Regions from separate parts of the Priestia sp. HNGD-A6 genome, predicted to be linked through region 2. Evidence: a T-box and tRNA genes for the amino acid it is inferred to sense, from the RefSeq annotation. Region 2 holds a T-box; the other holds one or more tRNA genes.
What was found. The T-box of region 2 lies ahead of ileS (isoleucine--tRNA ligase). A T-box ahead of a tRNA ligase gene usually reads a tRNA of that ligase, here a tRNA-Ile.

Region 1: it encodes a tRNA-Ile, which carries the amino acid that the T-box ahead of ileS (isoleucine--tRNA ligase) is inferred to sense. The anticodon was not compared.

The regions. Positions count from the first base shown of each region.
Region 1 covers NZ_CP138621.1:3,135,171-3,150,545, forward strand. Annotated here, with positions in the region: rRNA gene SCI76_RS15930 (23S ribosomal RNA) at 1-223, shown strand, start outside; rRNA gene rrf (5S ribosomal RNA) at 333-448, shown strand; tRNA gene SCI76_RS15940 (tRNA-Val) at 458-533, shown strand; tRNA gene SCI76_RS15945 (tRNA-Thr) at 560-635, shown strand; tRNA gene SCI76_RS15950 (tRNA-Lys) at 644-719, shown strand; tRNA gene SCI76_RS15955 (tRNA-Leu) at 734-815, shown strand; tRNA gene SCI76_RS15960 (tRNA-Gly) at 839-913, shown strand; tRNA gene SCI76_RS15965 (tRNA-Leu) at 928-1,016, shown strand; tRNA gene SCI76_RS15970 (tRNA-Arg) at 1,026-1,102, shown strand; tRNA gene SCI76_RS15975 (tRNA-Pro) at 1,107-1,183, shown strand; tRNA gene SCI76_RS15980 (tRNA-Ala) at 1,189-1,264, shown strand; tRNA gene SCI76_RS15985 (tRNA-Met) at 1,295-1,371, shown strand; tRNA gene SCI76_RS15990 (tRNA-Ser) at 1,399-1,491, shown strand; tRNA gene SCI76_RS15995 (tRNA-Met) at 1,517-1,593, shown strand; tRNA gene SCI76_RS16000 (tRNA-Asp) at 1,598-1,673, shown strand; tRNA gene SCI76_RS16005 (tRNA-Phe) at 1,682-1,757, shown strand; tRNA gene SCI76_RS16010 (tRNA-His) at 1,768-1,843, shown strand; tRNA gene SCI76_RS16015 (tRNA-Gly) at 1,855-1,928, shown strand; tRNA gene SCI76_RS16020 (tRNA-Ile) at 1,935-2,011, shown strand; tRNA gene SCI76_RS16025 (tRNA-Asn) at 2,015-2,089, shown strand; tRNA gene SCI76_RS16030 (tRNA-Ser) at 2,093-2,183, shown strand; tRNA gene SCI76_RS16035 (tRNA-Glu) at 2,204-2,275, shown strand; gene glgB (1,4-alpha-glucan branching protein GlgB) at 2,570-4,531, shown strand; gene SCI76_RS16045 (glucose-1-phosphate adenylyltransferase) at 4,482-5,633, shown strand; gene SCI76_RS16050 (glucose-1-phosphate adenylyltransferase family protein) at 5,656-6,681, shown strand; gene glgA (glycogen synthase GlgA) at 6,678-8,108, shown strand; gene SCI76_RS16060 (glycogen/starch/alpha-glucan phosphorylase) at 8,122-10,533, shown strand; gene SCI76_RS16065 (TIGR00266 family protein) at 10,572-11,369, opposite strand; gene SCI76_RS16070 (TraR/DksA C4-type zinc finger protein) at 11,464-12,216, opposite strand; gene SCI76_RS16075 (isochorismate synthase MenF) at 12,570-13,991, shown strand; gene menD (2-succinyl-5-enolpyruvyl-6-hydroxy-3-cyclohexene-1-carboxylic-acid synthase) at 13,978-15,375, shown strand, end outside.
Region 2 covers NZ_CP138621.1:3,746,463-3,761,837, reverse strand. Annotated here, with positions in the region: gene SCI76_RS19260 (aspartate carbamoyltransferase catalytic subunit) at 1-295, opposite strand, end outside; gene SCI76_RS19255 (uracil-xanthine permease family protein) at 444-1,751, opposite strand; gene pyrR (bifunctional pyr operon transcriptional regulator/uracil phosphoribosyltransferase PyrR) at 1,908-2,450, opposite strand; gene SCI76_RS19245 (RluA family pseudouridine synthase) at 2,642-3,556, opposite strand; gene lspA (signal peptidase II) at 3,553-4,020, opposite strand; gene SCI76_RS19235 (conjugal transfer protein TraR) at 4,101-4,388, opposite strand; gene ileS (isoleucine--tRNA ligase) at 4,559-7,324, opposite strand; T-box leader at 7,396-7,616, opposite strand; gene SCI76_RS19225 (DivIVA domain-containing protein) at 7,686-8,180, opposite strand; gene SCI76_RS19220 (RNA-binding protein) at 8,265-9,038, opposite strand; gene SCI76_RS19215 (YggT family protein) at 9,090-9,359, opposite strand; gene SCI76_RS19210 (cell division protein SepF) at 9,363-9,830, opposite strand; gene SCI76_RS19205 (YggS family pyridoxal phosphate-dependent enzyme) at 9,847-10,530, opposite strand; gene pgeF (peptidoglycan editing factor PgeF) at 10,538-11,359, opposite strand; gene SCI76_RS19195 (YlmC/YmxH family sporulation protein) at 11,434-11,688, opposite strand; gene sigG (RNA polymerase sporulation sigma factor SigG) at 12,034-12,813, opposite strand; gene sigE (RNA polymerase sporulation sigma factor SigE) at 12,962-13,681, opposite strand; gene spoIIGA (sigma-E processing peptidase SpoIIGA) at 13,712-14,635, opposite strand; gene ftsZ (cell division protein FtsZ) at 14,912-15,375, opposite strand, start outside.

The DNA.
Region 1 (15,375 bases), 610 kb from region 2:
ACACCGCTGGTGTACCAGTTGTCTTGCCAAAGGCATCGCTGGGTAGCTATGTGTGGACGGGATAAGTGCTGAAAGCATCTAAGCATGAAGCCCCCCTCAAGATGAGATTTCCCATAGCGCAAGCTAGTAAGATCCCTGAAAGATGATCAGGTTGATAGGTCAGAGGTGGAAGCGTGGCGACATGTGTAGCTGACTGATACTAATCGATCGAGGACTTAACCAAACTTTAAAAGTGTAAGCTTTACTCAGCAAACTGTTATCTAGTTTTGAAAGAATAAATCTTTCGAAAAAAAGTATTGCTTTCTTTATATAATAGTGTATAATATAATATGTCTGGTGGCGATAGCGAAGAGGTCACACCCGTTCCCATACCGAACACGGAAGTTAAGCTCTTTAGCGCCAATGGTAGTTGGGACTTTGTCCCTGTGAGAGTAGGACGTTGCCAGGCTTTTATATCGGAGGATTAGCTCAGCTGGGAGAGCACCTGCCTTACAAGCAGGGGGTCGGCGGTTCGATCCCGTCATCCTCCACCATCGACTATTTAAGTCAGAGATTGCACGCCGGTGTAGCTCAATTGGTAGAGCAACTGACTTGTAATCAGTAGGTTGGGGGTTCAAGTCCTCTTGCCGGCACCATTTTTTTCGAGCCATTAGCTCAGTTGGTAGAGCATCTGACTTTTAATCAGAGGGTCGAAGGTTCGAGTCCTTCATGGCTCACCATTTAATATTCACACGCGGGTGTGGCGGAATTGGCAGACGCGCTAGACTTAGGATCTAGTGTCTTACGACGTGGGGGTTCAAGTCCCTTCACCCGCATCTTTACTTAATTTCATATATGCGCGGAAGTAGTTCAGTGGTAGAACACCACCTTGCCAAGGTGGGGGTCGCGAGTTCGAACCTCGTCTTCCGCTCCACGTATATAAGTCCTGCCGGGGTGGTGGAATTGGCAGACACACAGGACTTAAAATCCTGCGGTAGGTGACTACCGTGCCGGTTCAAGTCCGGCCCTCGGCACCATTTTAATAAGCGCCCGTAGCTCAATTGGATAGAGCGTTTGACTACGGATCAAAAGGTTAGGGGTTCGACTCCTCTCGGGCGCGCCATAAACGGGAAGTAGCTCAGCTTGGTAGAGCACTTGGTTTGGGACCAAGGGGTCGCAGGTTCGAATCCTGTCTTCCCGACCATTTATGGGGCCTTAGCTCAGCTGGGAGAGCGCCTGCCTTGCACGCAGGAGGTCAGCGGTTCGATCCCGCTAGGCTCCACCAATGAAATTAAATAATTGTAACGAATAATATGGCGGTGTAGCTCAGCTGGCTAGAGCGTACGGTTCATACCCGTGAGGTCGTGGGTTCGACTCCCTCCGCCGCTACCATATAAGTTACATTTGTTATAAATATACGGAGGAATACCCAAGTCCGGCTGAAGGGATCGGTCTTGAAAACCGACAGGGGTGTTAAAGCCCGCGGGGGTTCGAATCCCTCTTCCTCCGCCATTTATTTATATCATATTCATATCATCGCGGGGTGGAGCAGTTCGGTAGCTCGTCGGGCTCATAACCCGAAGGTCGCAGGTTCAAATCCTGTCCCCGCAACCAAAGTGGTCCCGTGGTGTAGCGGTTAACATGCCTGCCTGTCACGCAGGAGATCGCGGGTTCGATTCCCGTCGGGACCGCCATTTTGTTTGGCTCGGTAGCTCAGTTGGTAGAGCAAAGGACTGAAAATCCTTGTGTCGGCGGTTCGATTCCGTCCCGAGCCACCATTTTAAGACGGCGATTGTGGCGAAGTGGTTAACGCACCGGATTGTGGTTCCGGCATTCGTGGGTTCGATTCCCATCAGTCGCCCCATCTTAAGTAACGCGGGTGTAGTTTAGTGGTAAAACCTCAGCCTTCCAAGCTGATGTCGTGAGTTCGATTCTCATCACCCGCTCCAAATAATGGGCCTATAGCTCAGCTGGTTAGAGCGCACGCCTGATAAGCGTGAGGTCGGTGGTTCGAGTCCACTTAGGCCCACCATATTCCACAGTAGCTCAGTGGTAGAGCTATCGGCTGTTAACCGATCGGTCGTAGGTTCGAGTCCTACCTGTGGAGCCATACGGAGAAGTACTCAAGTGGCTGAAGAGGCGCCCCTGCTAAGGGTGTAGGTCGTGTAAGCGGCGCGAGGGTTCAAATCCCTCCTTCTCCGCCAGTCGTTTTAAATTTAAATATGGCCCGTTGGTCAAGCGGTTAAGACACCGCCCTTTCACGGCGGTAACACGGGTTCGAATCCCGTACGGGTCATCTTAAAAAGGTTTGCATATATGCAAACCTTTTTTTATTTGCGCTTTTTTAAAGATTAAGTAAACAGGAATAATAGTTAGGAATAATTACCATGAATTTTCAGAATAAAAAGTAAGTTTTAAGCAGGATTTTCCCTATATCATATGGAATTATTCATAAAGTAATAAAGTATGAAGAGTATGGAATAAAGAGTAATTTTAAAGAACATTTATTCTATTATATTTGTAGAAAAGGTTTATGTTTTTACTATAAAAGGGAATGAGTGGTAAGAAGCGTATATTATGTGCGTATATTATGTTTGAAGTTAAAGGGGTGGCAAAAGTGAATCTAGCGGTTCAGCCTACTGAATTTGATGTTCATTTGTATCACGAAGGAAACTTATTTCGCAGTTACTCTATTTTCGGTGCGCATCAGGTAACGGTAGAAGGAATTGAAGGCGTACGATTTTGCGTGTGGGCACCTCATGCAAAGGGTGTAAGCGTTGTAGGTGATTTTAATAAATGGAACGGTTTTCAACATTCAATGGTTAAAGTTAATGAAGAAGGTATTTGGATGACATTTATCCCTGAATTAGAACAAGGGACTATTTATAAATATGAAATCATCACACAAAGCAATCAAAAAAAATTAAAAGCAGATCCATACGCTTTCTTCAGTGAAGTGCGTCCAAACACTGCGTCTATTGTTTACTCATTGGATGGGTACAAATGGAACGACCAATATTGGCGTAGAAAGAAAAAACAGCAAAATATATATGAAAGACCACTGTGTATTTACGAGCTGCATGCAGGGTCTTGGAGGACTCATGAAGATGGCAGCCTTTATACATACAGTGAATTAGCACAGGAGCTTATTCCTTATATTGCTGAACAAGGTTTTACACATATTGAGTTATTACCAGTCATTGAGCATCCGCTCGACCGATCCTGGGGATATCAAGGAACTGGATACTATTCTGCTACCAGTCGATACGGTACACCTAAAGAGTTGATGAACTTTATAGATGAGTGTCATCAAAATAATATAGGCGTTCTTTTAGACTGGGTACCCGGGCATTTTTGTAAGGATGAACATGGTCTGTATATGTTCGATGGAGAACCTACTTATGAATACAAAAAAGAACCCGACCGTGAAAACTATGTTTGGGGAACAGCTAATTTCGATTTAGGCAAGCCTGAAGTACAAAGTTTTCTCATTTCGAACGCTTTGTTTTGGTTGGAGTACTTCCACATAGATGGATTTCGAGTAGATGCTGTAGCTAATATGCTTTATTGGCAAAATTCTTCTGGAAAAGCAGTAAATGATGGAGCTGTCAGCTTCTTAAAAAAATTGAATGAAGCTGTTTTTAAATCTGATGAAACGATATTAATGATGGCAGAAGATTCAACGGATTGGCCCCTTGTTACAGCACCTACGTATGAGGGAGGTTTAGGCTTTAATTATAAGTGGAACATGGGATGGATGAATGACGTTTTAACGTACATGGAAGCTGGCGTGGAAAGACGTCCCTATCTTCACGATAAAATGACCTTTTCACTAATGTATGCGTTTAACGAAAACTTTATTTTGCCGCTTTCTCATGATGAAGTCGTACATGGGAAAAAATCATTGCTTAATAAGATGCCAGGTGATTACTGGCGCAAGTTTGCACAGCTTCGACTGCTATATGGATATTTCTTTGCACACCCTGGAAAAAAGCTTTTATTTATGGGCGGAGAGTTTGGCCAATTTGATGAGTGGAAAGATTTGGAAGAATTAGACTGGATGCTTTATGACTTTGACATGCATCGCAATCTTAACGGATATATGAAGGATCTCATCAAGATTTATAAAAGAAGCAAGCCTTTATATGAATTAGACCATAATCCAGATGGATTTGAATGGATTGATGTTAACAATCATCATCAACAAATTTTCTCCTTTATTCGCAAGTCGAAAGAAAATCAGGAGATTTTTATAGTTGTTAGCAATTTTTCTGAGTATCCATATCATTCTTACAAAGTTGGAGTTCCAGTTGAGACAGAGTACATTGAAGTTATTAACAGTGATGACGAAGTGTACGGCGGTTCAGGCATTGTAAATAAAAAGGCATTAAAATCAGTGGATGAATCGTTTCACGGTCAACCTTTTTGCATTGAAATGAATATTCCGCCGTTTGGCATTAGTATACTACGAGCAAAGAGAAAACGAGGGGAGAGAAAACAACATGTTAAAAAAGAAATGCGTAGCGATGTTATTGGCAGGAGGAAAAGGTAGTCGGCTAAGTTCACTTACAAAAAATCTAGCAAAGCCAGCTGTACCATTTGGTGGTAAGTATCGAATTATTGATTTTGCTTTAAGTAATTGTACAAATTCAGGTATTGAAACAGTAGGTGTATTAACACAATATCAACCGCTAGTTCTCAATTCATACATTGGAATTGGAAGCGCTTGGGATTTGGACCGACGGAATGGTGGCGTCACAGTATTGCCTCCATACGCGGAGTCAGATGGAGTAAAGTGGTATAAAGGCACGGCTAGCGCTATTTATGAAAATTTAAACTATTTGACACAATATGATCCTGAGTACGTACTGATTCTATCAGGTGATCACATTTATAAAATGAACTATGAAAATATGCTTGATTATCATATAAACAAAGAAGCAGATGTAACGATTTCTGTTATTGAAGTACCTTGGGAAGAAGCGAGCCGTTTTGGTATTTTAAATACAAATAGTGACCTAGATGTAATGGAGTTCGATGAAAAGCCACAGCGTCCTAAAAATAATCTAGCTTCTATGGGGATTTATATTTTTAAATGGAGTATTTTAAAAGAATATTTAGAAATGGATGCACGCAATCCATACTCAAGCCATGATTTTGGTAAAGATGTTATTCCGCTTTTACTAGATGAAAAGAAAAAGCTAATTGCATATCCATTCCAAGGTTATTGGAAAGATGTAGGAACTGTAAAAAGCTTATGGGAAGCGAATATGGATTTGTTATGTGATAAAGACGAGCTTAATTTATTTGACTCTTCATGGAAAGTATACTCTGTTAACCCTAATCAGCCTCCTCAATATATTGCGCCAAACGCCTGCGTGGTGGAGTCATTAGTAAATGAAGGGTGCGTTGTCGAAGGAAACGTAGAGCAGTCCGTGTTATTTCCAGGTGTACAAATCGGTTCAGGTTCTGAAGTTAAGAAAACGGTTGTCATGCCTACTGCAAAGATAGGCTCTAACGTATATATTGAAAACGCAATTGTTCCATCGGACATTGAAGTTCCAGACGGTACTATCATTCGACCGACCAAAGGAAGCGAAGAAGTAATTCTTGTTACTCAAGAATTGATTGAATCAGTTGCTAAATGCATTTAACGAACAGAGAGGATGAACGACATTGAATAATCAAATGCTTGGTATTATTGATGCTTGTACAAACACAACAGCGCTGCAGCCTTTAACCTTTTATAGATCGATTGCTGCCATTCCTTTTGCAGGGCGCTATCGATTAATCGATTTTACGCTTTCTAATATGGTGAACTCTGGAATTTCGAGCGTTGCCATTTTTCCTCGTGATCGCTATCGCGCATTGATGGATCATATAGGTTCAGGAAAAGAATGGGATTTGGATCGGAAGCGAGATGGATTGTTTATCTTCCCTCCTATGACAAGTGATTTACACTTAGAGAGTCCATCACTATTCACGCAGTTCCGTTATCATATTGATTATTTCTTAAGAAGTAAGCAGGAATACGTATTAATTGCTAATAGTTATACGATATGTACAGTTGACTTTGAGCACGTGCTGCAGCGTCATATTGCTTCAAATGCAGATATTACTGAAATGAAGCAGGGTGATAAATCGCTTAATATGTATATTATTAATAAATCTATTCTAGTTAATATTTTGCAAAATGAATCGCATGATTTTTATACGATTAAAGAAATGGTTCGATATATGGCACAATCTCATCGTGTAGAAAAGTACGAGCACCATGGATATACGGCTGAGATTTCTAGCTTAGATGCCTACTATAAAACAAGTATGGAAATTTTATCTCCAGATGTTTGGAAGCAGTTATTTATCAACGAACGTCCTGTTTTCACTAAAGTAAAAGATGAACCGCCTACTCGTTACGCAAAAAAAGCGGTTGTGAAAAACTCAATGATCGCAAACGGGTGCGTGATTGAAGGACATGTGGAAAATAGTATTATCTTCCGAGGCGTTAAAATTGGAAAAGGTACGGTCGTTAAGAATAGCATTGTGATGCAAAAAGGCGTTATTTTAGAAAATAGTGTATTAGAAAATGTTGTTTTAGACAAAGATGTGAAAATAGGAAGTAATGAAACGTTGCTAGGTGAGTCAGGTCTACCTAGAGTCATTGCTAAAGGAACAACTCAAGGAGCGTTGATGAAGTCGTGAATGTATTATTTGCTGTATCAGAATGTGTACCTTTTATTAAAACAGGAGGATTAGCAGACGTAGCAGGTGCCCTGCCTAAAGAATTAAAAAAGTTAGGAACGAACGTATGTGTAGTCATGCCAAAGTACGGAACCATTCCTCAACATTATCAAGATGAAATGGTGCTTGAAAAAGTTATTCATGTGCAGGTTGGGTGGAGAAGACAGTACTGTGGGATTGAATCGTTAACGATGGATGGCGTTAAATATATTTTCATTGATAATGAATATTATTTTAAAAGAGATAGCTTATATGGGCACTACGATGACGCTGAACGATTTGCTTTCTTCAGCAGAGCTGTGCTTGAAGCTATCCCATTTTTAGAGAATGAGCCTGATATCATTCATTGTCACGACTGGCATACGGCTATGATTCCATTTTTACTTCGTGCTAATTATGATATGTATGATCATATCCAGACGGTCTTTACGATTCATAACTTGCAATTCCAAGGAATTTTCCCTAAAAGCAATTTATATGAGCTATTAAATTTAAATGATTATTATTTTACTACAAGCCAGCTCGAGTTTTATGGGAATATTAATTTTATGAAAGCGGCTCTTGTATCAGCTGATAAAATTACCACGGTAAGTCCTACATATCGAGATGAAATTCAAATGCCCTATTACGGAGAAAGTTTAGATGGATTATTGCGTCAGCGAAATCAAGATTTAATTGGGATTGTAAATGGAATCGATGAAGAAGCTTATAGCCCAGACGCAGATCAGCTTATATCTTATCCTTATTCTGTAGAAGAGATTGAAGGAAAATATAAAAATAAAAAAGAGCTCCAGCGCTATCTTGAATTAGAGGAAAATAAGGATGTTCCAATTATTTCGATGGTTACAAGGTTAACCCAGCAGAAGGGATTGGATTTAGTCAAGCACGTTTTCCATGAGACGGTTAACTTAGGAGCCCAAATTGTTATTTTAGGAACTGGCGAACACGAGTTTGAGCAGTTTTTCCGTGAGATGGAAGATACGTACCCGCAACAAGTAAAAGCCATTATTGGTTTTAATGAGGAACTTGCTCATAAAGTTTATGCCGGTACGGATTTATTTTTAATGCCTTCCCGTTTTGAGCCTTGCGGACTCGGACAATTAATAGCCTTAAAGTATGGAACCATTCCAGTCGTGCGTGAAACGGGCGGCCTGAATGACACGGTCAAAGCTTATAATGAATATAGCGGAGAGGGAAATGGCTTCTCTTTTAAGAATTATAATGCTCATGACATGCTTCATACGTTAGAAAGAGCTGTTTCATTTTATCACCAGAAAGATGTATGGAAAAAATTAATGATGGATGCTATGAGTCAGGATTATAGCTGGGGGCAATCGGCATTTAAATATAATCAATTGTATTCAAATTTGACATCTACTCCATCGTGAAAGGGTGAGCAGATTGTTCTCTGATAAAAAAAGCTTTCAAGAGGCTTTTTTAAAAAAGCTGGAAATGACATATGGAAAGAGCTTTAAAGAATCTACTGTTCAAGATCACTATCATACATTAGGAAATATGGTGCGAGAGTATATTAGCAGCGATTGGATTTCAACCAATGAAATTCATAGGTCTTCACATACAAAGCAAGTGTATTATCTTTCTATCGAATTTTTATTAGGCAGACTGTTGGGTCAAAATCTGTTGAACTTAGGAATTCGGGAAGTTGTAAAAGAAGGATTAAGTGATCTGAATATTTCACTTGAAAATATTGAGGAAATCGAAGTAGACGCAGGATTAGGAAACGGGGGATTAGGCAGGCTTGCTGCTTGTTTTTTAGATTCTCTTGCTTCACTTAATCTTCCTGGTCACGGTTATGGGATTCGCTATAAACACGGTTTGTTTGATCAAAAGATTGTAAACGGCTTTCAAATTGAGCTCCCAGAACAATGGTTAAGGCATGGGAATTCATGGGAAGTACGCAAATTAGATCAAGCAATCGAAGTGAACTTTTGGGGCGAAGTTGAAATGGTACAGGAAGACGGAACATTCTCTTTTCGTCATGTAAAAGGAGAACCCGTCTCTGCTGTTCCTTATGACATCCCGGTTATCGGGTATAAAACAGATACAGTGAATACACTTCGCCTTTGGAATGCGGAGCCTTCATCATTTCCAGTACATAAAGATGTGATGGAGTATAAGCGTCAAACAGAGGCTGTATCAGAATTTTTATATCCGGATGATACACATGAAGATGGTAAAATATTAAGGTTGAAACAGCAATATTTTCTTGTGTCAGCTAGCTTACAAAGTATTATCAGAGCACATCGAAATACCTATCAAACACTTACAAACTTTCACGAAAAAGTAGCCATTCATATTAACGATACGCATCCTGTACTTGCGATTCCTGAGCTAATGAGAATTTTACTGGATGAAGAAAAAATGGAATGGGAAGATGCATGGCATATTACGTCCAATACCATTTCATACACAAACCATACGACTCTTTCTGAAGCCCTTGAGAAATGGCCGATTGATTTATTTCAACCCTTGCTTCCACGAGTGTATATGATTATTGAAGAAATTAATGAGCGCTTTTGTAAAGAATTATGGGAAGCATATCCAGGAGACTGGCAGCGGATTGAAAATATGGCTATTGTAGCGCACGGGCTAGTAAAGATGGCTCATTTAGCAATTGTGGGAAGTTATAAAGTAAACGGCGTGGCAAAGATTCATACTGATATTTTAAAAGAACGAGAAATGAAAGATTTTTATCAGTTTTATCCTGCTAAATTTAACAATAAAACGAATGGAATTACCCACCGGCGCTGGTTGTTAAAAGCTAACCCGCAGCTTTCCTCTCTTATTACCGAGGTGATAGGAGATAAATGGATTAAACAGCCGCATTCTCTTATAAAGCTCCAAGAGTATGTGGAAGATCCAAGCTTTTTACAAGGACTAAAAACAGTAAAACAACAGCGTAAAAAGCTGCTTGCCGATATTATTCAAGAGCAAACGGGAATTAAAATAGATTCACATTCTATTTTTGATGTACAGGTTAAAAGGCTTCATGCTTATAAAAGACAGCTTTTAAATGTACTGCACATTATGTATTTGTACAATCGATTAAAAGAAGACCCTAATTTTCAAATCGTGCCTCGTACATTTATTTTTGGTGCGAAAGCTTCTCCCGGCTATTATTATGCAAAAAAAGTCATCAAGCTAATTAATTCTGTAGCTGATGTTGTCAATCATGATCCACAAACATCACCGTTTTTAAAAGTCGTTTTTTTAGAAAACTATCGAGTGTCACTTGCTGAGTATATCTTTCCTGCAGCGGATGTCAGCGAACAGATTTCAACCGCCAGCAAAGAAGCTTCGGGAACGGGAAATATGAAATTCATGATGAACGGAGCGTTAACTCTTGGTACGATGGACGGAGCGAACGTCGAAATTAGCGAGGCAGTAGGAAAAGATAATGTCTTTATTTTTGGGTTAAAAGCCGAAGAAGTATTGAGCTATCAGCAAAATGGAGGATACCGTGCCTATGATTATTACCATCATGATAAGCGGATTCGACAAGTGCTCGAGCAGCTCACAAACGGCTTCTTACCTGACACATATGACTTATTCGAGCCTATATATGATTCATTATTAATGCAAAATGATGAATACTACGTACTCCGTGACTTTGACTCATACGTTACGGCACAGCAAAAAGTAAACGAAGCTTATGGAAATGAAAATAAATGGCTTCAAATGAGTGCGACGAACATTGCACATTCCGGCTTTTTTTCTAGTGACCGAACGATTGAGGAATATGCATCTGATATTTGGGAAATTCATTCCACTAAAAATTTATTAAATCAATAAATAAAAAAGGTGTAGTCAACGACTACACCTTTTTTATTTTATCTGTTGTCACCGTTTAAGAAATCACCTAAAGAACCAAGGATACTGCCTTCACCTTTACCTCCCGTTGGTGAAACTGCACTTGATAAAACGCGATCGGCTAGTCGGCTAAAAGGAAGAGATTGAATCCAAACTGTTCCCGGTCCTGACAGAGTAGCAAAAAACATGCCTTCTCCTCCAAACAGAGCTGTTTTAATTTTCCCTACATATTCGATGTTGTAATTTACATCACGGGTCATGGCCACTAAACAGCCAGTATCTACACGAAGGCGTTCACCCGGCTGCAGCTGTCTCTTATGAATGGTGCCGCCTGCATGCAAAAATGCTAGGCCATTGCCTTCTAATTTTTGCATAATAAAACCTTCACCGCCAAAGAAGCCAGTTCCTAGTTTTTTTTGAAAGTCAATACCAACGGATACGCCTTTGGCAGCGCATAAAAAGGAGCTTTTTTGACAAATAATTTTATGATCGAGCTGCTCTAAATCGACAGGAATAATCTTACCTGGAAAAGGTGAAGCGAAAGATACTTTTCGCTTGTGATATCCGTTATTTGTATATACCGTCATAAATAAACTTTCACCAGTTAATACGCGTTTCCCAGCACCTTTTAGTTTATTAAAAAGTCCGCTGCTGTTGGAGGAAGAACCGTCACCAAAAATGGTTTCCATCTCAATATCATCTTCCATCATCATCATTCCTCCAGCTTCTGCTATCACACTTTCTGAAGGATCTAATTCAATTTCAACAAACTGCATGTCATCTCCATACAATTTATAATCAATTTCATGTGCATTCATTATGTTCACCTCATTATTAATTCTAATCTCCTATTCATTCGATGTCATCTCCCATAGCTCCTACTAAAAATAGAAAAAAGAGTAGTATGAAGAACTACTCCTTTTCAGTGTATGGATCTTTCTCATAGGCCGGTAAATCTCCAAATATGGTCATCGTACCTTCTTCATCCAGTGCATTTTCATATCGCTCATGCTCTTTTGAAGGATAAATAGGAAGAGGCTGTCCATATAAATCGGTAGCGGCAAAGTTTTCATAATCTTCAACGTACCCAATAGCTTCATCCGCCTCAATATAGGTTTCACTATAGTTAGACGTATCTTCTATAAAATCAGAAGGAGATTCAGACGTCCCGTAACGCGCAACGTCTTGCCAAGAATCTTCTGCGTCGTATCCTGTCGTCTCGGTATCGTCATAGTCGTATTGACCAAATGGGTGATGGAGAACATTTTCTTCTACAGGTCTGTGCTTTGGAATATCCTGTGATGGGCTATGTTCTCTACAGTATAAAGTAGTTGGTACAGCCTGAAGTCTTTCAAATGAGATATCTGCTCCACATACTTTGCATGTTCCATACGTGCTGTGAGCGATTGCCTGCAGTGCTTCTTCTATTTCATGTAGCTCTTGTTTTGCATGTTCATTTAGTGCAAGGTCTTTTTCACGCTCGTATGTTTCTGTGGCTGTGTCACCAGGGTGGTTATCGTAGCTTGAAAGTTCTCCTACAGCATCGTGAGCGTCGCTTCGAGTTAGACCAAAATGATCATTTTGATCAAAGTGCGATTGAATATCAGCCTGCTGCTGCTGTAAATTTTGTTTTAACTGACTGATTTCTTGTTTTGAAAGTGTCATGAAGCTCCCCCTTAAAAATTTAGTGTGCTTTTGTAGTATGTGTTAAAAATTCAAAAAAACACGATTCATATTAGGAGGATTTGGGGTATTCATGAAGCTAAGAGAGAAATGGAGTGGAAAATTAAAGAAAGGTAAAGGTTATAGAAAAGGGTATGATAAAAATAACGTTCTTGAGGGCTAAAGAGTACTAAATAGATCATAAAGATTTTTTTATTGGTTTACTGAAAAGGCGTAATTTAGACAAGCGAAATTAATTTTTGCTCATGAATCGCGATGCTAGATTTTTTTGAACTGAAAGTTTATAATAAGTTAGTTACAGACTTAAGAAAAAAAGATGAACGGGGGGACGTAGTGTGATTGCAACGACCGAACAGTTAGTACAAGAATACATTAAAGATGCGATTGAGTGTGCAAAAAATGAAAATCAGCCAAAATTGGTCAGTTTAGTGAAAAAAGTAAGACCTATTGACCCCCTTATTTTTTATGCGAACGGACATGACCAGTTTTATAAAGAACGCTTTTTTTGGAAAGATCCCAACAGTTATTATACATTTGTTGGATTAGGATATGCGCATACTATTTGCACCAATGCGGCAAAAGAACGTTATTTCCACATTGAAAATGAATGGAAGCGCTTTATAAAAGAAGACTTTTATAAAAATAACCAAATTTTCCCTGACGGGACAGGTCCTCTTTTATTTGGAGGATTTTCATTTGACCCAAATCAGTATCGAGAAAACTATTGGAGTGATTTCCCGAGTTCAAAATTTATGATTCCAACTGTGTTATATACCCAGGTAAATAAAGAAGGATATCTTACCGTTAATATGATGGTTAAAGGACAAGATTCTGTAAAAGAGCACATCAATTATTTCGAAGAGGTCCAAAAACTTGTTCTTTGTGAAGAGTACGACGGGGAATCTCATATTTCACCTTTGCTGTTGGAAAAAGAAGAAATTGGGGTAGAGAAATTTAAAGGAAATATTGAAAGAGCTACTACTTTAATTAAGCAACAGGTTATAGAGAAAGTGGTTCTTGCTCGCCAATTAAAAGTAAAATTTAATGAAGATATTTCTACTGAATACGTGCTTCAGCGTCTGTTAAAGGAACAGCCAACTAGCTACACATATATTTTAGAGGGAGAGCATCAGCATTTTATCGGCGCTTCCCCAGAAAGACTAGTACAAAAACAAGGAGATTACGTGTTTTCCACTTGTTTAGCGGGTTCGATTCCAAGAGGAAAGACAAGGCAGGAAGATCACGAACTAGGTGAGGAATTGCTTCAGGATCCTAAGAACTTAATTGAGCACGATGTTGTTGTTCATATGATTAAAGAAGCGATGAATTCTTATTGTTATGAAGTAGAAATTCCAAGTAAGCCAAGTTTATATAAAACAAAGCATATTCAACATTTGTATACACCTGTGAAAGGGCGTATAAAGGAAGATGTGACGCTATTTTCATTTATTCAAAAGCTCCATCCAACACCAGCGTTAGGAGGATATCCTCAACAGGAGGCCTTGCCTATTATTCGAAAGCTAGAATCCTTTGACCGAGGGTGGTACGCAGCTCCTTTAGGATGGATGGATATCAATGGAAACGGTGAATTTATAGTAGGAATCCGCTCGGCTGTTATTCAGCAAAAAGAAGCTGTTTTATTTGCGGGCTGTGGAATTGTAGCAGATTCTACGCCTGAAAGTGAATATGAAGAAACAAAAATTAAATTCAACCCGATGCTTTCAGCTTTAGGAGGGATTATGCGTGGAACACATTAAATCATTAACAACGTATATTGCGTCATTCGTGGATGAATTAGTAGAAGCAAATGTTGAAGAAGTAGTGGTCAGTCCAGGGTCACGTTCAACGCCTATTGCGATGCTTATGGCTGAGCACCCTGATATTCATGTGCACTTAAACATTGATGAACGTTCTGCCGGTTTTTTTGCTCTAGGAATAGCAAAAGCAAAGAAAAAACCAGTGGCGCTTGTATGTACATCTGGAACAGCTGCAGCGAATTATTATCCTGCAGTAATTGAAGCTCACTACTCACGCATTCCTTTAGTCGTTATCACAGCGGATCGGCCGCACGAGTTAAGGGATATAGGTGCCCCGCAGGCAATTAATCAGAATCATCTTTTCGGTCAGTATGCGAAGTGGTTTGTAGATACAGCTTTACCAGAAGAAAGTGCAGATATGAATCGTTATATTCGAACAGTAGCTTCAAGGGCTGTTCATACAGCTCAAGCTATACCGAGCGGTCCTGTACACATTAACGTACCTTTACGTGAACCGATTGTACCAGATTTGTCTATTGAAGATTTATGGAGTCAGGGGAAACGCGGTAAATCATATGTGGCTGCTATTCATGGAGAAGCATCTCTATCTGAAAAAGGATTCGAAGAAATTGCGAAGCGCCTAGAGGGAACAACAAAAGGACTTATTATATGCGGAGATCAAATGTCTTTAAAAGCAGTAGACAGCGTATGCCGTTTAGCTGACGCTTTAAGCTTTCCGGTGCTCGCAGATCCGTTATCACAATTAAGAAGCGGCAAGCATTCAAAAGAAAATGTAATAGAGACATATGATACATTTTTAAAAAGTGATAAGGTTGATGAGCGTTTTTACCCCGAAGTTGTCATTCGTTTTGGCGCGATGCCGGTATCGAAACCGCTATTGCAATTTTTAAAAGCACACGAGCCGAAAGAAATGTTTGTAGTTGACCAAGGTAAAGGCTGGAGAGATCCTACTTTGCGTTCAACAGTGATGATTGAAGCCAATGAAACATTATTTTGTGAAGAACTGATCAAGCGCCTTTCAGCGAATCAAGAGGAGTCTACTTCATGGCTGAGTCTATGGAAAAAGATTAATGCTCAAACTGCACAGGCTCTCAAAACATTAACTTCTGGCCAGGAATGGTTCGAAGGACAAGTAGTTCAAGAAATTGTGGATGTAGTACCTGAAGGCACGGCTTTGTTTGTTGGAAATTCAATGCCTGTTCGAGATATTGATTCTTTCTTCTTAAATACGGAGAAAGATATTCCACTTTTTGTAAACCGAGGAGCAAATGGAATTGATGGTGTGGTTTCGTCTGCTCTAGGCGTAAGCACGGCTTACGATCACACCGTTTTATTTATTGGTGACCTATCTTTTTATCACGAT
Region 2 (15,375 bases):
TAACAACTGACTGAACACCGATTGAAGCTAATGTTTCAATCGTGTCATAAAGCGTTTCTCCTTTTTGGACGCTTGAAGTTGTTACTTCAAACGGAATTGTTGTTAATCCTAGCTGCTGTTCTGCCATTTCAAAGCTGCATCGAGTACGCGTGCTCGCTTCAAAAAATAAGTTGGCAACAAACATTTTCTCTTCCGGTTTCCATCCTTGTTTATTCGTTCGATAGTTTTCAGCGCTGTCTAAAATCTCTAGAATTTCATTTGTTTCTAGTGTTGAGACTGTCACTAAATGTTTCATATCGATTCCCTCCATTTTTGCTTTCCTCGCATTTCTTTATAAAAAACACCCTTTCTAACTTAGAAAGGGTGTAAGAAAACAAGCTTCGTCTATAACGCGCTTTTCACACACCCTTAGAAACCTCTCTGGATTTCAATTAAAAGGCGTTCTATGAAATTTTTCGTGCTGACGTTTGTTGAACGTTTTCTGCTTCTTTTATCTTCTCTTTCGGCAGAACTAGATTCAGCAGAACTCCCATGATAGCAGACAGTGCCATGCTATCAATCTTTACATGTTCTGAGATATCTAAGTGTGCTCCTCCGATTCCTAACACTAAGATAATCGAAGCAATCATTAAGTTTCGTTTTGATCCAAGATCTACCTTTGCATCCACCATCATGCGCAAGCCTGATGAAGCAATGATTCCGAATAAGAGAATTGAAATCCCACCCATGACCGGCGTTGGTATACTTGAAATAAGAGCGTTGATTTTGCCGACAAACCCGAACAAAATCGCGAAGACTGCTGCTCCTGCTATTACAAATACGCTAAGCACCTTTGTGATGGCTAACACTCCGATGTTCTCACCATATGTTGTGTTTGGAGGTCCGCCGATCAGCGCAGCAAGCATAGTGGCTACTCCGTCTCCTAAAATCGATCTGTGCAGCCCTGGCTTTTCAATATAGTTTCGATCCACAATCTTATTTAAAACAAGAATGTGTCCAATATGTTCTGAAAGTGTTACGACTGCTACAGGTACCATGATAAGCACAATCCCTAATGAAATGGACGGCGTGTATGTGACGAACGGCACGTAGAAGTGAGGTATTTCAATCCACTCTGCTTTCATTACCTTTGAAAAGTCTACCAATCCTTGTGTATAAGCAAAGATGTATCCGCCGATAATTCCCATCAGTACCGGAATCAGGCTGATAATGTTTTTAAAGAAGATTGAGCAAGCAACTGTTATCGCTAGTGTCACAAGCGCAACCATCAGGTAAGTTAAGCTGTAATTTCCTTTTGCATCGTTCATCGCCATGCCTACTGCTGTATTAGCTAATCCTAAGCCTATAACCATAATAACTGGTCCTACTACAACCGGAGGAAGCAGCTTCATAATCCAATTGATTCCTGTTCCTTTTATAATCAAAGCAACGATTCCATACACAAGTCCGGCTAAGAAACAGCCAACCATCGTTTCTTCAGGTCCAAACGAAGCTTTTGCGAAAATGATTGGCGTGATGAACGCGAACGATGAACCAAGGTAAGAAGGAATTTGACCTCTTGTAATGAGCAGGAAAGCAAGCGTTCCTACCCCGCTTGAAATCAAAGCAATTGCCGGGCTGAATCCGACCAGGAAAGGCACTAACACCGTCGATCCAAACATTGCAAACAAATGCTGCAGACTCAATGTTAACCAATTTACTGCTTTTGGTTTATCATGTATATCAAGTACAAAATCTCGTTGTTGACTCATATGTTTTTCCTCCTATCACTATAAAAAAACCTCTTTACGCAGAGGCAAAGAGGTTTTCAGCATACAAGGAAGACGCTATACCGCAGTATAGTTTTCCTTGTATAGTGACCCCCCTTTTGCAGCCTCACGGGACTACCATTTAAAAGGGTATATAATTTATTTTTCGTAAATAGACACGTGGTCTTTTTCGTCTACTTCCATTAAATGCACCGCAATTTTTTCACTTTTAGCTGTCGGTACGTTTTTGCCAACATAGTCTGCTCGAATCGGCAGCTCGCGGTGCCCTCTATCCACTAAAACAGCCAGCTGAATGAGTTCAGGTCGGCCGATATCAATCAGTGCATCAAGTGCTGCTCGAACCGTACGGCCCGTATATAACACATCGTCTACTAAGATGACGTTCTTATTTGCAATATCTGTCGGAATATCTGATCCTTTTACGAGAGGTTCGTCATTGCTTGTCACTTTCGATAAATCATCTCGGTAAAGCGTGATGTCTAGTTCTCCGACTGGCAATGTGTTTCCTTCAATTTGTGCAATTCGTTCTGCTAAACGTTTTGCGATATAAATACCTCGCGTTTTAATCCCCACTAGCACACAATTTTCGATTCCTTTATTCTTTTCAATAATCTCATGTGCAATTCGAGTTAAAGCGCGGCGGATAGCCTGTTCGTCAAGGACGGTAGCTTTTACGTTCACTGTTTTTCACCTCAAGTTGTTGACATAAAAAAATCCTCTTGCCTTGAGGCAAGAGGATTTGGTTTTAGATATATTTCTTCAAAAAGGCTATAAGTATGCCTTTTCTGCACCGTTTCCTTCTCAGCCTCTCTGGACTGTTCTTAAAGGTTCTTATTAAGTTAATACAAGTATGCCATCACTTATGACAGTTGTCAACTTCTTTTTTCAATAAGCTCGAGCATCTCATTAAACTCTTTTGGAGCCGGTGCTTCAAATTCCATATATTCATTTGTACGAGGGTGAATAAAGCCTAATACACCTGCATGAAGCGCTTGTCCGTCAATCGGAAGCGTTTTTTTCGGTCCGTACTTCGGATCCCCGGCAAGCGGAAAGCCAATATACTTCATGTGAACGCGAATTTGGTGTGTTCGCCCCGTTTCTAGCTTACATTCGACAAGTGAAAAATCTTTAAAACGCTGTAATACAGTAAAGTGCGTCACTGCATCACGACTGTTTTCATCAGTGACCGTCATGCTTTGACGATCTTGCTTATCTCGGCCGATTGGCGCATCAATTGTACCGTGATCGTGCGCAATTACTCCGTGAACGATAGCTTTATAGCGGCGCGTCACTGTTTTAGCTACAAGCTGACTAACTAGTGATTCATGAGCTAAATCATTTTTTGCAACCATAAGTAAACCGGACGTATCTTTATCAATTCGATGAACGATACCAGGGCGCATAACGCCGTTAATACCGGATAAATCTTTACAGTGAGCCATTAAGCCGTTTACAAGCGTGCCGCTATGATGACCTGGAGCTGGATGTACAACCATGCCGCGAGGTTTATTTACAACAAGCACATCTTGATCTTCATAATAAATATCTAAATCCATTTCTTCCGCTACCACATCAAGCTCCTCTAGTTCCGGCACTTCAATAATAATAGCGTCTCCTGTTTTACATTTATAGTTTCCTTTAACGGTTTTATCATTCACTTTTGCATGACCTTCTTTGATCCACTGCTGCACTTGTGAACGTGACCATTCTGCATTTACAGTCGAAAGTACTTTATCAATACGTTCTCCCGCTTGTTCTTCATTTATAACTGTTTCAATTACATTCATTCTTTGTGCTCCTTCTTCATTTTCCCTTCAAACAGCGTCATAATAAACATGATGATTACTCCGACGACAAGTGCCGAATCAGCTACGTTAAAAATCGGAAAATCATACGTAAAGATGTATGTATTTACGAAATCAACTACTTCTTTACGGACCACTCGATCAATAAAGTTTCCAATGGCGCCGCCTAACATTAATGCTAGCGCAATACCGAACCATTTATCTTGTTTTTTGAGCTTTTGAATATAAATTATTAAACCGACTACCACAACCACCGTAATGAGATAAAAGAACCACATCTGTCCTTGTAGAATACCCCACGCGGCTCCTCTGTTACGATGAGAGGTAATGTAAAGAAAGTTTTCAATTACGGTAATGCTTTGTCCATAATACATTTCTTTTACAATCATCCATTTTGTTACCTGATCAATAAGTATAACAGCTAAAGCGATAAGATAATAAAACACAAACGTTTTCCTCCCGCAATAAAATCAAACGAATCCATACTAAAGCATTTTAGCACATAATTCATTTTTTTTCTCGCTTCTCACCAGAAAACAAATAAATCTTCGTTTGTGCGGGCCGTCGGCATTACTTTTAATTTATGAATAGACATCACTTCGCCAGTTAGTTCATCAATTCCAAACGCACCAACGTCAAGCTTTGCTAGCGCGTGTTCTACATCTTTTAAATCGGCTTTAATCATTTCTATTACGTAACGTTCCTTTTCATCTATATAACCAGATTGTTCTGTAGCATATCTCAATAGGCGATCTTGTAATTCTTCTTTGATAAGAGCTAATTCCTGTCCAATGGAAAGATAATTTTCATACATGCAAACGCCTCCTGTGCTGATAAGATGAAGTATTAATGATGTTAGGTTTACCGAGTTTTCCATCGAATCTACAACACAAGTTTTTCCTAAGGCTTTGAATGCTTTATACCATTGTATTTGGGAATTTCGTACAGCAAAAAACACGCCCAAAAAGGACGTGCTTTTGTTCATTACTGCTGAACGTAGTGATTTTTCACAACATCCGCACAGCGTGTACATAAAGTTGGGTGATCTTGATCTTCGCCAACTGTTGGTGATACTACCCAGCAGCGCTCACACTTCTCACCTTCTGCTTTACTTACAACAATTGAAGCATAGCTGAATTTTTGTGCTTCAGCAGGCGCTTCACCTTCTGCTACTTCAAGATCTGAAACGATGAAGAGTTGACCTACATTTTCAGAAATAGAGGCTAACAGCTCTTTCGTATCTGCTGTTGGATACAGCGTTAATTTTGCTTCTAAAGACTTACCGATTACTTTTTCATTACGAGCTTGTTCTAGCGCTTTTAAGACTTCATCGCGAAGCTCCATGAACGCATCCCATTTCTCTACTAATTGATCTGCTCCTTCAATTTCTTGAACCTCTGGCATATCAACTAGCTGCGCGCTTTCTTCCGTTACGTTCGGAATGTGAACCCATACTTCGTCTGCTGTATGAGAAAGAATTGGAGACACTAATTTCGTTAACGATAATAACGTTTCATAAAGAACCGTTTGAATGCTGCGACGCTCTACATTATTTTCTGCTTCAATGTACAATACATCTTTTGCAAAGTCTAAGTAGAATGAACTCATATCAATTGTACAGAAATTATGCACTGCGTGATAAATGCTTGAGAATTCATATGAATCATAAGATTTTTTCACTTTATCAATTAATTTGTTCAGCTTCACAAGCATGTAGCGATCTACTTCACGAAGGTCTTCAACGGCTACAGCGTCAGTTGTTGGATTAAAATCCGCTAGGTTTCCTAGTAAGAAACGGAACGTGTTGCGGATTTTACGGTATACTTCTGCTACTTGTTTTAAAATGTTATCAGATACACGAACATCCGCTTGGTAATCTACAGAAGCTACCCATAGACGTAAAATATCCGCACCTAGTTGTTTCATTACTTTTTCTGGAATTACAACATTCCCTAATGACTTACTCATTTTGCGACCTTCACCGTCTAAAGCAAATCCGTGGCTAAGTACGCCTTTATAAGGTGCTTCACCTGTTACAGCTACACTTGTAGAAAGACTTGAATTAAACCAGCCGCGGTATTGGTCAGAACCTTCTAAATACAAATCAGCCGGACGCTGTAAGTCTTCACGCTCTTCAAGAACAGCTTGATGTGAAGAACCAGAGTCAAACCATACGTCCATGATGTCTGTTTCTTTTGTGAAACGGCCATTTGGGCTTCCTTCATGAGTAAAGCCTTCTGGAAGCAAGTCTTTTGCTTCACGCTCAAACCATACGTTTGATCCATGTTCTCTAAATAGATTTGATACGTGCTCAATTGTCTCGTCCGTAATGATTGGCTCATCATTTTCAGCATAAAATACTGGAATCGGAACGCCCCATGCACGTTGACGAGAAATACACCAGTCTCCGCGGTCACGCACCATGTTATAAAGTCGAGTTTCACCCCAAGTAGGCACCCATTCTGTTTTTTCTACTGCTTTTAATAAATCTTCACGGAAATCTTTAATAGACGCAAACCACTGTGCTGTTGCACGGAAAATTGTTGGTTTCTTCGTACGCCAGTCATGTGGATATGAGTGGGTAATGAAACTTAATTTTAACAGCGCGCCTTCTTCTTCTAGTTTGTCTGTAATCGGCTTATTCGCTTTATCATAGAATAATCCTTCAAATCCTGGTGCTTCATTCGTCATATGACCCTTACTATCAACTGGACAAAGAACTTCCAAACCGTATTTTTGACCAACGATAAAGTCGTCTTCCCCGTGTCCCGGTGCTGTATGAACACAGCCAGTACCAGCATCAGTCGTTACGTGATCGCCAAGAACAACTAAAGAATCGCGCTTGTAGATTGGATGTTCAGCTACCACGCGTTCAAGTTCTGAACCTTTTACTGTACGAAGTGTCTTATAGTCAGCCCATTCAATTTCTTTAGCAACTGTTTCAATAAGTTCAGTTGCTACCACATATTTTGCTCCATCTGCTTCAACTACGCTGTACTGAAGCTCGGGATTGACAGCAATCCCTTGGTTAGCTGGCATTGTCCATGGTGTTGTCGTCCAAATGATGAATTTTTCATCTTGTTCAAGCACGCCTTTACCATCTTTCACATTAAACGCTACGTAAATAGAAGCTGAACGCTTGTCATAGTATTCAATTTCCGCTTCTGCTAAAGCAGATTCACTTGAAGGAGACCAGTATACAGGTTTTAATCCTTTGTAGATATAGCCTTTTTTCGCCATATCGCCAAATACTTTGATTTGCTGCGCTTCGTACTGTGGCTGAAGCGTTACATATGGATTATCCCAATCTCCGCGTACGCCTAAACGCTTGAACTGCTCACGCTGGCCGTTTACTTGTTCCCAAGCATACTGTTCGCAAAGCTTACGGAATTCAGCTACTGTCATTTCTTTGCGGTTTACTTTTTTATTTTTTGTTAAAGCCGTTTCAATTGGCAAGCCGTGTGTATCCCAGCCTGGCACATAAGGTGCGCAGAAGCCTGACATCGACTTATAGCGAACGATAAAATCTTTTAAAATTTTATTTAAGGCATGTCCCATGTGAATATCGCCATTGGCATATGGAGGTCCATCATGCAGGACGAATAGCGGGCGGCCTTCCGTACGTTTTTGTACTTTTTCATAAATATTCATTTCAGCCCACTGTTCTTGCATTTTAGGCTCGCGGTTCGGTAAATTTCCACGCATCGGAAATTCAGTTTTTGGCATCAATAATGTATCTTTATATTCCATGTTTTACCCTCCAAAAAAAAACGTAAATTTCATATCTTTTTGCACCATAACAAAAAGACCTCCTCATCCCAAAAAGGGACGAGAAGGCCTCCCGCGGTACCACCCTAGTAGATTTGCTGCACGCAAATCCTCTTTGCATTCGTAACGTGAATAAACCGCCACTGCTTACTATCATCATTTCAGCAATGGTACTCTAGGGTGATTTTCACTTTTTTGTTTGTTATCGAGCTCGCACCATCCTCGATTCGCTTTGACAAACTAAAAAAGCTACTGTCCCTGTCTCCGTACTGTTTGATATGAAATTTCATCTGTTACCAAATTATATGACAACAAAACGTGAGAAGTCAAGATGATGTCTTGACTAGTCAATTTTTTCTTCTAGCGCTGGCATCTCATAATCCATCAACTGATCCCAGTCATCGCTGTTTAACATTTCAAGCTGTGCTTCAATTAACATTTTGAAACGAGTTCTAAATACTTTAGACTGCTTTTTCGTCTCCTCAATGTCCATCGCAATTTTACGAGACTTAGACAGTGCTTCATTAATAATACGGTCCGCATTTTTTTCTGCTTCTTTTATAATGAGCTTCGCTTCTTTTTCAGCGTTTCGCTTTACATCTTCCGCTGCTTCTTGAGCAATTAAAATTGATTTATTTAACGTTTCTTCGATGTTAGTAAAATGTCCAAGACGATCTGTTAATTCAGATACCCTTCCTTCTAACTCCTTTTTATCACGCATTACCAGCTCATAGTCTTTAATTACTTGGTCAAGAAACTCATTTACTTCATCTTCATCATATCCGCGAAACCCGCGATTAAACTCTTTGTTATGAATATCCAAAGGGGTTAAAGGCATCTAGGCCACCTCCGTGTTGTCTCATTACATCATTAGTAATGGTTTATTCGACATATTTTTAAAATTTCCTGCTAGTAGATTTCTTTATTTCTGCTTCCCTACAACAATTCGCCATTTTTCTTTTTTGGTTTTGCCTTCAAGTGAAACGATACGACTTCTGCCGTGGCCACGAAGCGACAAAATATCACCTTCATGACATTCAAAAGAAGGCTGTTCAATGACTTTAAAATTTACTTTTACCGCTCCATTTGCAATAAACGGCTGGACTTTTTGTCTTGATAGATTGTGAATGGTCGACAGCAAAACATCAAGCCTCATTGAAGAAACTGTATAAACGTGTTCAATCAGCTCTTCTTTTACCACATGCAGCTGCTCTCTTTGAATAGAAGAAAGTGAAACTTTGGCTTTTCCAATTGATGTTAAATTCATCTCAATATAAGAAGAAATTTCCTCTGCAGCTACAAGCTGAATATCGTCTCCCGCGACCAAAATATCGCCAAATTTTGAACGGCGCAGTCCTAAGGACATCGCCGAACCAAGAACTTGAGGATGTTCAATCGTCACAAACTTTTTAGGATAATTCAATTCGTACATATGCAACTGAAAATCTTCGCTTTCAGGCACATAGTAATCCGGATATAGCAGCGCACGCTTGCGTTCAGCAAACGGTTGTCCACCATCAAATGAAACTTGAACCTCTCCTTCAGTCCCAACAATAGCCGTCACAATCTGCTGCTCTCTTGGATCTAAAAAGTCCGTTAATTTTGGGCTGTATTGATGTAGGACATCTTCTTTCCACTGAAGAACTTGATCAATAAACCCATGTTCTTCTTGCCTAAAATGTTCATAAATAGACATATTATTACTCCTACTATTGGTATGTAAAAAAGGAATCCAGCGATTCCTTTTTTAAATAAACCCCATCACATTATTAAGTGAATACACGCCTCTTTCCGCAAATCGTAGTAAAAAGATTGCAACAAGAGGTGAAATATCAATCATGCCAATAGGCGGAATGATTTTACGAAAAGGCTCTAAGTAAGGCTCGCAAATACTGCCAAGCAGCTGACCAAACTTAGAGGCCCTTACATCGGGTACCCAAGACATCAAAATGTAAATAATCAGTGCCCATGAGTAAAGCCCAATCAATTTTGCGAGAATCCCAAAAACGATGTCCAAAAACTACCACCTCTTTACGTTTGTTGTATCGTGTTCTCCCATCATATCTGAAATGCTTCCGCTTACGTCTACATTATCAGGTGTACATAAAAAGATGTCGGTTCCAATTTTTTGAATGTCCCCGCCTAAAGCATAAACTGTACCACTTAAAAAGTCGACAATTCTCACTGCTTGATCTCGTTGAATGCGCTGTAAATTAACAACTACGACTTTACGATTTTTTAAATGATCCGTAATTTCTTGTGCTTCGGCATAGACGCGAGGTTCGCAAAGCATCATTTTTGATGATTTTTGAACGCTTTGTAAGCTAATCACGTTTTGCTGCTGATTCGGCTGCTGACTAGCTTTCACTGCTGGTCTCGACTGCTGTACAGGCTCTTCTACCGACTCTTCTTGTTCGTAATGTTCTTCTACATATTCAGTATCGTCATCAAGAGCAAAGAAACTTCTAAAGCGATTTTTCATACTCATCTTGAATTACACCTCCTTAACGTTCATTCCCAACTAACGTGGTTCCTAGTCGAATGAATGTTGCTCCTTCTTCAATTGCAATTGCATAATCGTTTGACATTCCCATTGATAGCTCCGTACACGGTGCATATTGCAAGTTTAGTTCTTGTATACGACTCTGCAATTTTTTTAGACCTTGAAAACAGCTGCGAAGCAAGGACTCGTCATCTGTGTGAGGAGCCATGGTCATTAATCCAACTACTTGGATATTTGTAAATGTTTCAAGAGATTGAATAAATGGAATTACCTCTTCTACAGCAAGGCCATGCTTTGATTGTTCTTCGGCAACATTAACTTGTACAAAACATTTTATACGATGTCCTGCACGTTTATCAATTTCTTTTGCTAAAGATAATCGGTCTAGTGAATGAATATAGTCAACTTTATCAATCACATGTTTTACTTTTCTTGTTTGTAAGCTTCCGATAAAATGCCAGGTCGCTTTCTCACCGATTGATTCATACTTTTCTAGAAGACCTTCATCCCTGTTTTCTCCAAGATGTAAAATGCCTGCATCCACTGCTTCTGCTGCTCGTTTTGTGGAAACATATTTTGTTACAGCAATCAGCTCTACATCTTCTCGATTTCGATTAACTTTTTTACATGCTTCAGCAATTGTTTGTTGAACTGCTTCTAGATTTTCACTTACGCTAGCTGTCACTATGTAATTACTCCTCCTTAAAGCCTATGAAGTTAAACATGCGTCCTGTTTTCCCTTGGTCGCGGCGATGTGAGAAGAACAGGTCATCTTCACAGCTTGTACAATACGACGATGTTAAAATTCGTTCCGGCAATACGCCTGCGTTTTGAATCAGCAGCTTATTGACTTTTTTTAAATTAAGCGCGTATTGTCCAGGGCTTACTTCTTGATATCCATTTTGGCCAACTACTTCGTTTACTTGTGTAATGACGCGGTTATCGACAACATAACAGCAATCTTCAATCGAAGGGCCAATCGCCACGTAAATATCTTCAACCGGAACATTTTCTTGCTCTACCCACCGCCGAATCATATTTTTTGCAATATCTTTTACTGTTCCCTTCCACCCAGCATGAGCAAGACCAACTAAATGGTGATCAGGCGCATAGAAGTACAGCGGAACGCAATCTGCATAACATAAAGCTAACAAAATATCAGATTCATTTGTATAAATGCCATCCGCTGCTTTTATGCCCTCTTCATACTTGTAGAGTCCTTTTGTACAGTCGGCTTTTGTTACTTTTTGAACAGTTGCTTCATGTACTTGTTCAGCACATACAAAGCTTTCAAAAGACATGTCTAGTTCGGCTGCTAAAATTTTTCTATTTGTAATAACATCTTCTACGTTATCGTTTACGTGAAGCCCTAGGTTAAAAGAAGCAAATGGAGGTTTACTCACGCCACCATTTTTTGTGGTGAAACCAACAACAAGCATATCATTCTTTTCTACCCAAGGGCTCAGCCACATAAACGACTCGTGATGGCTTTTTTTTAATGGCTCAGGATTCATGTATGTGACACATCCCTTGTTTCATTTATTCTCACATATTGTACCACAGATTGCTAGGTGCTGTTGACAAAAAACTAATTCTCTTCAGGCTGAAATGCGTCTTTATAACGTACTAAAATGACATCGGAACCAATTTTCACAATATTTTTCCACGGAATCACAATTTCATCATCTTTTCCAAAGAAGCCCAATACACGAGAGCCTCCGATAATGACGGCCTGTATTTTTCCCGTTGTTAAGTCAATATCAATATCCCCTACATTTCCAAGTTTTTTGCCATCAGCTACATTCACTACATCTTTCAGCTGAAACTCTGAAATCTTTAACATGCTCTCTCCTCCTATAGCCAACTTTATTCCTTAGCCTATATATATTTTCAAATTTTCATTTCATGAAGGAAAAGCTTATTTTTTCTCTGCCATTCTCTTTCTATAAGCATTTTGTTCACTAATTACACAGTTTTTCATCAAGAGACATTCTCAACAAGCAGCGAGAAGTCCTCATAGCAATAGGAAATCTAACATGAATATCTTTTGGTCATATATTCATTGATACATACAAAATAAGCACCGTGTCCGTTTTTATAGACACGATGCTTATTAAGTTGAACATCAAATAAAGTGAATGGTATTGATTGTATGAACACGGGCAGCTGCCAGTTTAGAGAGCTTTTGTTAACTTTGAATATTTTTATTCATCTGTTTAATAGCAGCTTTTTCTAAACGAGAAACCTGCGCTTGAGAAATACCAATTTCTTCAGCCACTTCCATCTGTGTTTTACCTTGGAAGAAGCGCTTTCGTAAAATTAGTTTTTCTCGCTCGTTCAATCTTCTCATACCTTCTTGCAAAGCAATTTCTTCAATCCAAGTTGAATCACGGTTGCGTTCATCGCTTAGCTGATCCATCACATAGATTGGGTCTCCGCCATCATTGTAAATAGGTTCAAATAAAGAAACCGGATCTTGGATAGCATCTAAAGCAAACACAATTTCTTCATGCGGTACTTCTAGGACTTTTGAAATTTCCTCAGCTGTAGGTTCCTTGGATGTTTCACTCATAAGCCTTTCACGAACTTGAAGAGCTTTATAAGCAATATCACGAAGGGAACGAGAAACACGGATTGGATTATTGTCACGTAAATAGCGGCGAATTTCCCCTATAATCATTGGGACAGCATATGTAGAAAACTTCACGTTTTGACTTAAATCAAAATTGTCAATGGATTTCATTAATCCAATACATCCAACCTGAAATAAGTCGTCAACAAATTCTCCACGATTGTTAAAACGTTGGATCACGCTGAGTACGAGACGTAAATTTCCGCTTACTAGCTTTTCTCTTGCTGTTCCATCTCCAGCCTGCATTTGTTTAAACAACTTTCGCATTTCTTCATTTTTTAATACGGGAAGTTTCGAAGTATCTACTCCACAAATTTCTACTTTATTTCTTGTCAACTCTTTCCCTCCTAACAGGAGATGATGTTCTGAATTCAGTATCTCCTCAGAAGGAAAAAATATGCACTTTTACAATTCTGACAATTCCACGCTAAAAAAGCTGATTGTATAAGATGCTTCTCAGCCCTTATACAATCAGCTTTTTTACTTAAACCATTTTATTAAATTCTTTTCGCAGCCGTTTAATAATTCGTTTTTCGAGCCTTGAAATATAAGACTGAGAAATGCCTAGCATATCAGCTACATCTTTTTGCGTTTTTTCTTCTCCGCCGGCTAGCCCAAAGCGCAGCTCCATAATTTGCTTTTCGCGATCATTTAATTGGTGCAGTGCTTTCAACAAAAGTTTTCGATCTACATTGGCTTCCAGGTCTTTTGTGATAATATCTTCTTCGGTTCCCATCACGTCAGACAATAACAGTTCGTTTCCATCCCAATCAATATTTAACGGCTCATCAAATGAAACTTCAGATCGAATTTTATTGTTGCGGCGCAAATACATTAAAATTTCATTTTCAATACAGCGAGAGGCGTACGTCGCTAGCTTAATTTTCTTTTCAGGATTAAACGTGTTTACTGCTTTAATTAAACCGATGGTGCCGATGCTAATTAAATCCTCAATATTGATTCCCGTATTTTCAAACTTGCGGGCAATATAAACAACCAGTCGCAAATTACGCTCAATCAACAGTGAACGTGCTGCTTCATCTCCTGATGGGAGTTTTTTCAGGAGCACTTCTTCTTCATCTTTTGTCAGCGGCGGTGGAAGAGCTTCACTTCCTCCTATATAGTACACTTCATCTGTTTTTAGCTTAAGTTTAATTAATAATTTGTACCACCATAATTGAAATCGAATTCGATATGTAGCCATTCTGTATCCTCCTTTATTTGTTCACACCTTTTACGATGCGGAACTTACTTCTCCAATAACAATGAGCTTCGGATGAACAATACATTCATATTGCTTCTCCACTGAAAGCGTTGTATGACTAATACCTACTAATACTTTAGTGACTTCAATCGTATTGGACTGATGCACCAGCCTTACCATATCTGGCTTTAGAGCAAGAAGCAGCTGATTGGCTTGGCCCACGCTTCGATAAGGGACAAAGCGGACTTTTGAATACCACTCTTGATCAATATCTTCGCTGTGTGAAAAGGATTGGACATTTTTGCTTAATTCCATTAAGCCTTCAGGCAATATTTCTTTTAAAGAATCTGCTGTAACAATCATAACCGGGGTTTTCGTCAGCGGATCTACAAGCTGATTCCCACTATCAATAAGTCCTTTCATCGACAGCGTCTGTTCGTTTAAAATAACTTCTACATCTACCAGCTGATCAAATGTAATATTTTTCATTCGCAAATCATCAACTCGTGCTTTTGAAAAATAAGATAATAGCGGAAAACCAATAAGAACAAATATCCAGCTAATAGGATCACCAAACTGTGGAGATTTCGTATCAACCATTTGATTAAGAACAAGGAACTGATCTTGAAATAAAAAGTGAACGCCCATTAACCCTCCACCCACAACAAAGGTTGCAAAATAAAACGTTAATAAATTCTCAAAGAAAAAGCGCAGTCGTTTATAACCAAACGCCATCAATACCATAAAAAACGAGAATAAAATTTTAATAGCAGGATGAACCATAAGATGAGAAAAAGGTGTAAACATAAGAAGGACAATCAATGAACCGATAAAGCCGCCAAGCAAAAGCCGCCACCACTTGTAATTCCGTTTAAGTACAACAGCACATAACATTAGTAAGATCGTATCTAACCCAAAATTCAGCATCCATATTAAATCTAAATAGATTGGCAATGTTTATAACCTCTCCATTCTTTCTGAATTTTTCTGTTAAAAATTAGTATATAGTACATCCTATTAGAAAGTCTGTCAGTTCATGCCGAGAAACAAGCAGTATTTTTGAGGAAATCATTCGATATTTGTCACACCACTTTTAGAAAGAAAACACAAACCCTTTGAAGGCGTCATATTGACCATGTCGAATGTTTTTTATACTCTTTTTGAGTTTTCTAGATTCATTGCATAAAAAAAGACCTCTGTATAAAACAGAGGTCTTGGCTTTTTATTTTCTTAGCGTCTACGATTACGGTTTCGTAAGAATGTTGGAATATCTAGCGCATCTTCAGACTGCGGCTGAGATGGACGCGTATATTCTTGCTGTACAGGTTCTTCACGCTTTACTTCACGCTTCGGCTGTGGAGCCGGTTGCTGTGTCGATTGCTGCATGCGATTCGCCGATAACGAAGGACGACCTGGTTTTGGCTGTGATAAATCTTGGTCACTAAAGCCAGTTGCAATAACTGTAACAACAATCTCATCTTTTAGGTTTTCGTTAATAACAGATCCAAAGATCATGTTCACTTCTTGGTCAGAAGCCGAAGCAACGATATCTGCAGCTTCTTGTACTTCGTAAAGACTTAGGTTTGTACCGCCTGTGATATTCATTAACACACCTTGAGCTCCATCGATAGATGTTTCAAGAAGTGGACTTGAAATAGCTTTTTTAGCTGCTTCAGCAGCGCGGTTTTCACCAG